DNA from 2 places in the Actinoplanes sp. SE50/110 genome. Region 1 is predicted to be linked to the other one. Evidence: riboswitches for the same ligand, from Rfam matches in the RefSeq annotation. Region 1 holds a riboswitch; the other holds the start of a gene.
The links. A riboswitch is a leader RNA that binds a small molecule or an ion and turns the genes downstream of it on or off. The one in region 1 is predicted to bind S-adenosylhomocysteine.
Positions count from the first base shown of each region.

Region 2: it holds a riboswitch for S-adenosylhomocysteine, as region 1 does, so the genes downstream of both, ACSP50_RS27035 (adenosine deaminase) here and ahcY (adenosylhomocysteinase) in region 1, are expected to answer to the same signal.

Region 1 is NZ_LT827010.1:590,473-593,807, forward strand. Features, by position in the region: gene ACSP50_RS02590 (Na+/H+ antiporter) at 1-351, opposite strand, end outside; gene ACSP50_RS02595 (DUF4142 domain-containing protein) at 389-910, opposite strand; gene ahcY (adenosylhomocysteinase) at 987-2,447, opposite strand; S-adenosyl-L-homocysteine riboswitch at 2,467-2,547, opposite strand; gene ACSP50_RS02605 (hypothetical protein) at 2,580-3,335, opposite strand, start outside.
Region 2 is NZ_LT827010.1:6,033,744-6,037,078, reverse strand. Features, by position in the region: gene ACSP50_RS27040 (NAD(P)/FAD-dependent oxidoreductase) at 1-655, shown strand, start outside; gene ACSP50_RS27035 (adenosine deaminase) at 789-1,820, opposite strand; S-adenosyl-L-homocysteine riboswitch at 1,873-1,949, opposite strand; gene ACSP50_RS27030 (hypothetical protein) at 2,083-2,520, opposite strand; gene ACSP50_RS27025 (bifunctional diguanylate cyclase/phosphodiesterase) at 2,578-3,335, opposite strand, start outside.

The sequences.
Region 1 (3,335 bases):
GGCCAGGCCGACCCCGGTCACCCACAGGGAGAAACCGAGGCCGACCAGGAGCGCGGTGACGATCACCAGGGCCACCGAGAGGCTGATCACGGTGCGCAGGTTGCGCCGGATGTCCAGCAGAGACGAATCCAGCGCCGCGGTGTAGAGCAGCGGCGGCAGGATGAAGGTAAGAATCAGATCCGGATCGATTTCGATGTTCTTGCCGGGCAGGCGGGTATAGGCGATACCGATGACGGTCAGCAGGACGGCGGCGGGCAGGCCGGTCTTCCCGGAGATCCAGCGCACCACCACGATGATCACGATGATCGTGATGGCCACCAGACCGAAAAGAAGGGTCTCCTCGTGGCTCATCTGCCTATTCTTCGTTATCCCGCGCCGGTTGGATAATTCAGCGGATCTTGTTACCCAGATTTTTCAGGGCGAGCCGATGCCTTTTGATCAGCGGCAACGCGCGGCGAGCGATCTGCTGGACGGCCGGCTCGTCACCATCGGTGAGTTCGGCGCGGATCAGGTGGGCGGCCTGGGCGTGCAGTCCGGTCTGGCCGGTCAGGAACAACCGGTCGAAGGCCGGGCCCTGCGCGGTTTCGAAAGCCGCCAGACTCTGCTGGACGGTGGCGTTCGGGGCGGCGTCCAGGCGGACGTGCAGGCGCTGGGCGGTGGCCCGGACGGCGGTGTCGAGGCGGGTGCTGTCCGCCGCGAAGCGCGTGCCCAGGTGGCGGATGACCGGGTTCGCCGAGCGCTGGACGGCCAGTCGGCCGATCGCGATCTGGGCGAGGTCGCCCTGGTGGGCGGTGCGCAGGAAGGCCGCGTCCGGATCGAGGCGGGCCGGGGCCGCCTTCGCCGCTGACGCGGTGGTCAGCGGCAGCAGCATCGCGGCGGTCAGGCCGAAGGCGGTGAAGATACGTCGCATGAAAATCCCCCTATGTCGGAAGCCGCAGATTAACCGCGAGAAAACCGACATAGGGGAACTATTTACTGCTTATAACTCAGTAGCGGTAGTGCTCCGGCTTGAACGGACCCTCGACGTCGACGCCCAGGTACTCCGCCTGCTTCTTGGTCAGCGTCGTCAGGCGCACACCCAGCGCGTCCAGGTGCAGCCGCGCGACCTTCTCGTCCAGGTGCTTCGGCAGCACGAAGACCTGCTTCGCGTACTCGCCGGGCTTGGTCCACAGCTCGATCTGCGCCATCACCTGGTTGGTGAACGAGTTCGACATGACGAAGCTGGGGTGGCCGGTGGCGTTGCCCAGGTTCATCAGCCGGCCCTCGGACAGGATGATCACCGAGTGGCCGTCCGGGAAGCGCCACTCGTGCACCTGCGGCTTGATCTCCACCTTCTCGACGCCCGGGACCTTGGCCAGGCCGGCCATGTCGATCTCGTCGTCGAAGTGGCCGACATTGCCGACGATCGCGTTGTGCTTCATCGCCTGCAGGTGCTCGACCCGGATGATGTCGGTGCCGCCGGTGGTGGTGACGAAGATGTCCGCCTCGCCGACCACGTCCTCCAGGCGGACCACCTGCATGCCGTCCATCGCCGCCTGCAGCGCGCAGATCGGGTCGACCTCGGTCACCACGACGCGGGCACCCTGGCCGCGCAGCGTCTCCGCCGAGCCCTTGCCGACGTCGCCGTAACCGCAGACCACGGCCAGCTTGCCGCCCAGCATCACGTCGGTCGCCCGGTTCAGGCCGTCGACCAGCGAGTGCCGGATGCCGTACTTGTTGTCGAACTTGCTCTTGGTGACCGCGTCGTTGACGTTGATCGCCGGGAAGAGCAGGGTGCCCTCCTTGGCCAGTTTGTACAGCCGGGCCACACCGGTCGTGGTCTCCTCGGTGACACCGCGGATCTCGGCGGCGATCCGGGTGAACCGCTGCGGGTCCTCGGCCAGGCTCGCCCGCAGCGTGTCCAGGATGATCGAGTACTCGTGTGAGTCGGCCTCGGTGGTCTGCGGGACCGCGCCCGCCGCCTCGAACTCGACACCCTTGTGCACCAGCAGGGTGGCGTCACCGCCGTCGTCGAGGATCATGTTCGGGCCCCGGCCGTTGCCGAAGTCGAACAGCTGGGTGGTCGCCCACCAGTACTCCTCCAGCGTCTCGCCCTTCCAGGCGAACACCGGGACACCCGCCGGGGCGTCGACCGTGCCGGTCGGGCCGACCGCGACGGCGGCCGCCGCCTCGTCCTGCGTCGAGAAGATGTTGCAGGACACCCAGCGGACCTCGGCGCCGAGCGCGACCAGCGTCTCGATCAGCACGGCGGTCTGCACGGTCATGTGCAGCGAACCGGCGATCCGGGCGCCGGCCAGCGGCTTCGACTCACCGAACTCGGCGCGCAGCGACATCAGGCCGGGCATCTCGTGCTCGGCCAGCCGCAGCTGGTGGCGGCCGGCCTCGGCCAGGTTGATGTCGGCGATCGCGAAGTCGAGACCGTTGACGGATCGAAGTTTGTCGCTCATGAAAAGAGGGCTCCTCCCTCATCAGGAGGCGCCCTTACGTCAACAACACCGCACCCGAGCGTGGCGGACTTCGCTGTCCGTTGCAGCGCCTCTCGGATAGGCGGTGACTACTTTATCTTCTTCGGCGCTTGATCACATGCGCCTGAGAGTTCCGTCGGTGTCGGTGATGACATAGGTCCCGTCGCCGAGCGGCTGGAGGTCATACTCGTCGATCGTCATGATTCCCAGGTCACCCAGCACCTCTCCGGTGCGGGCACCGACCCGGAAGTGCCGCCACGAGTCGTCGTCGGCGACGGCGACCACGATCGCGGTCTCGTCGTCCAGATATCCGCCGGCGTATTCCACGTCCGGCCGGTCCAGCCCGAAGGCTTCGGCGCCGATCCGGAAGCGCACCGCGCCATCGGCGAAGTCGTGGAAGGCGACGTCCTCCTGCCAGTGGTCCACGGTCATGAACTGCCGCTGGTCGGGGGAGAGGTCGACCAGGGCGCGGTCATCCCAGGCGTAGTCGTGCACGGTGCCGTCCGGCCCGGCGCGGTAGGTCGCCCAGCCGTCCTGGCCGCGGCTGACGCTGAGCAGCATGCTGCCGTCACGGACCGGGAACTGCTGTCCTCGCTGGCCACCGGTCGGCAGCCGGTACCGCCGGATCTCCCGGCCGGTGCCGGCGTCGAGCACGAACCAGGCGTCGTGGCCGTCCTCCCGGCCCGGGGCGTAGACCCAGATCCGGGTCTCGTCCGCGGACAGGGTGACGGCGCTGGGCCAAGCCGTCGGCCGTTCACGCAGGCTGAGATCGCAGCGCCACCGTTCCTCGGCGCCCGGGCCGATCCGGATCACCGTGTTGCCGATCGCATGGATCAGGCTGTCCCGGCTCGCCGGCACCGCCCAGCCCTC
Region 2 (3,335 bases), 3.8 Mb from region 1:
CCAGCGCCGTTGGCAGGTACGCGACCCGGAACTGCGCCGCAAGGTCACCCCGGACGAGCCGATGGGCTGCAAACGGGTGCTGTTCACCAACGCCTGGTATCCGGCGCTGGCCCGCCCCGACGTCGACCTGGTCACCGAGAAGATCGTCGAGGTGACCGAGAACGGCATCCGCACCGCGGACGGTGCCGACCATCCGTGCGACGTGATCGTCTACGGCACCGGCTTCGCGGCCACCGACTTCCTGGTCCCGATCCGGGTCACCGGCCGCGCCGGGACCTCGCTGGACGAGGCGTGGCGGGACGGGGCACACGCGTACCTGGGAATGGCCGTTCCGGGATTTCCCAACATGTTCCTGGTGTACGGCCCGAACACGAACACCGGGAACACGTCCGTGGTCTTCTTCCACGAGGCCCAGGCCCGCTGGATCGCGCAGGCCGTCCGGCGGATCGCGCGGAGCCGGCAACCGCTGGAGGTACGCCCGGAGGTGGCCGCCGCCTACGACGAGGAAATGCAGGGCCGGCTCGCCGGAAGTGTCTGGGCGGCCTGCCAGAGCTGGTACCGCACCGCGTCCGGCCGCATCGTGACCAACTGGCCCGGAATGGCCGCCGAATACCGCCGCCGCACCGCCCGCCTGAACCCGGCCGACTTCCGGTGACCGGCCGCGACGGCTCACCGCCACCGCATGCCCGGGACCGCGTCGGGCGTCGCGCCGCCGGGCGCCGGCCGTCCCGCCGTCGTGGGGCTGACCGGCTGCCGGACCAGCCAGCGGGGCCCGGCGGTGCCCGGACTCAGCGCGCGGTCGTGGCGGTGACGTAGGTGTCGATCTCGGTGAGCAGGGCGGACCTGCCCGTGGCGTCGAGGAACGAGTAGCGGACCGCCTGCCGGGCCAGGTCGGCGACGCCGTGCTCGTCCAGGCCGAGCAGGTCCGCGGCCACCTGATACTCGTGGTTGAGGGTGGTGGAGAACATCGGCGGGTCGTCGGAGTTGACGGTGACCGGCACCCCGGCCGCGACCAGTGCCGGGAGGGGATGCTCGGCCAGGGACGGCACCGACCGGGTGCAGACGTTGGAGGTCGGGCAGACCTCCAGGGCGATGTCGTGCTCGCGCAGGTAGGCCATCAGTTCCGGATCGCGCGCGGCGGCGATGCCGTGGCCGATGCGTTCCGCGCCGAGGTGGTGCAGCGCGTCCCAGACGGTCTGCGGGCCGGTCGACTCGCCGGCGTGCGGCACGCTGCGCAGCCCGGCGGCCCGCGCGGCGGCGAAATGGCCGGCGTAACTCTCCCGGGAGATGCCGGCTTCCGGGCCGCCCAGCCCGAAGCTGACCAGGCCGTCCGGCCGCTGCCGGAGCGCCACGTCGAGGGTCACGTCGGCGCCGGTCATGGTCGGCTCGCCGGGAATGTCGAAACACCAGCGCAGTTCCACGCCGTGGTCACGGGCGACCCGTCGCCGGGCGTCCTCCACCGCCTCGCAGTACGCCTCGGCCGGGATGCCGCGGACCACCGAGGAGTACGGGGTCAGCGTCAGCTCCGCGTACCGCACCGACTGCCCGGCCAGACCGGCGCCGATGTCGTAGGTGAGCGTGGCCACGTCCTCGGCGTCGCGGATCAGATCCACAACCGACAGATACACCTCGATGAAATGCGCGAAGTCGGTGAAGGTGAAGTACTCCGCGAGCAGGGCCGGGTCGGCCGGCACCGAGGTGCTCCCGGCGTGCCGCTCGGCCAGACGCGCCACGGTCCGCGGTGTCGCCGAGCCGACGTGGTGCACGTGCAGCTCCACCTTGGGCAGGCCGGCGATGAATCCGGTCAGGTCCGATGCCATGAATGCGTCCCCCACAGGTCGTCCGCCGGGGGCACGCGTCCAGGGCAGCCTCCGGCGGGAGGCGCCCTTGCGACCAGGGACAGGCCGAGCGTGGCGGATGAAACATCCGTCGCAGCGCCCCTCGACCCGCACCCGGACGCTAACAAGGCCCGCTCTGCGCGGCAATCCGCCCACCGGGTCCCTCCGGAAACGAAACCGGTGAGCAGCCCGAGCCGAGCGTGATGACGAGGGGCGACGGCGCCGCGCAGACGGATGAGCCGGGTCAGCGGCTGGTGGTGATCTCGGCGGCCGCCGCCGTCTCCGACGGCTCCTCCGGGACTTTCGTACGGCGGAGAGCCGCGGCCGCGACCAGTAGACAGAGACCCGCACCGACGAGCACCAGACGGTAGTCGAGGACGGCGATGAGGACGGCGCCGAGGGCGAGGCCGGCGGTCTGCGGCCCGGTGAACTGCGGTGCGCGGTGCAGACCCTGGCTGATGACGGCGTAGCCGGTCGCATCGCCGCCGCCGCCGACGGCGAAGGCCGCGAGGACGCTGGCGAGCGTCACGCGTCGCAGCGGCGGACTTCCGGAGAGGAATCGGAAGCCGGCACCGAGCTCGGTGGTGATCCGGCGCAGGGGGTGCATGGGGATCGCCCGTGCTGCGGCGGCATCGACGGGCCGGGGCTCGGCGATCCGGGTCCGCCAGTGATCAAGGAGCACCTGATCGAGCGCCTACGCCGCGGGTGAATTTCGGGTCGTCCCCCCGCACGTCGGGTTTCAGAGGACCGTGAGCAGAGGCCGGGCCGGGAGGAGCGGGACCGCGTCGGGTGGGGTGGGGCGGTTGAGGTGGTAGCCCTGCAACAGGTCGACGCCGGCCCGGGCCAGGTCGGCCGCGGTGGGTTCGTCCTCGACGCCCTCGGCGACGACCTTCATGCCGAGGGCCTTCGCGATGGCGATCACCGAGTCGATGATCGTGGCGTGCGCCGGGGAGTCGTGCATCTGGACGACGAACGAGCGGTCGATCTTCAATTCGTCGATGGGCAGGCGGGGGAGCAGGCCCAGCGACGTGTAGCCGGTGCCGAAGTCGTCGATGGCCACCCGGACGCCGCGCAGGCGCAGGTCGGCCAGCTGGGCGGCGACCTCGTCGGGGCGGGCCAGCACGGCGGTCTCGGTGATCTCGACGGTGAGCAGTTCGGCGGGGAGCTGTTCGAGGTCGAGCATGGCCAGGATGGTGGGTACGGCGCGGGCCTGGGCCAGGTAGGCGGCCGGCAGGTTGACCGAGACGGGCACGTGGTGACCGGCCCGTTTCCACAGGGCGGCCTGGTGCAGGGCTTCGGCCAGCACCCAGTCGGTGAGTTCCAGGATGACGTCGGAACGTTCCGCGTCGGGCAGGAACACGCCCGGGGGCAGCAGGCCGCGCTGCGGGTGCTGCCAGCGGACCAGGGCCTCGACGCCGTTGATCTCGCGGGTGACGGCGTCGTGCAGCGGCTGGTAGTGCAGGCGCAGGTGGCCGCTCTTCAGGCCGGTGCGCAGCT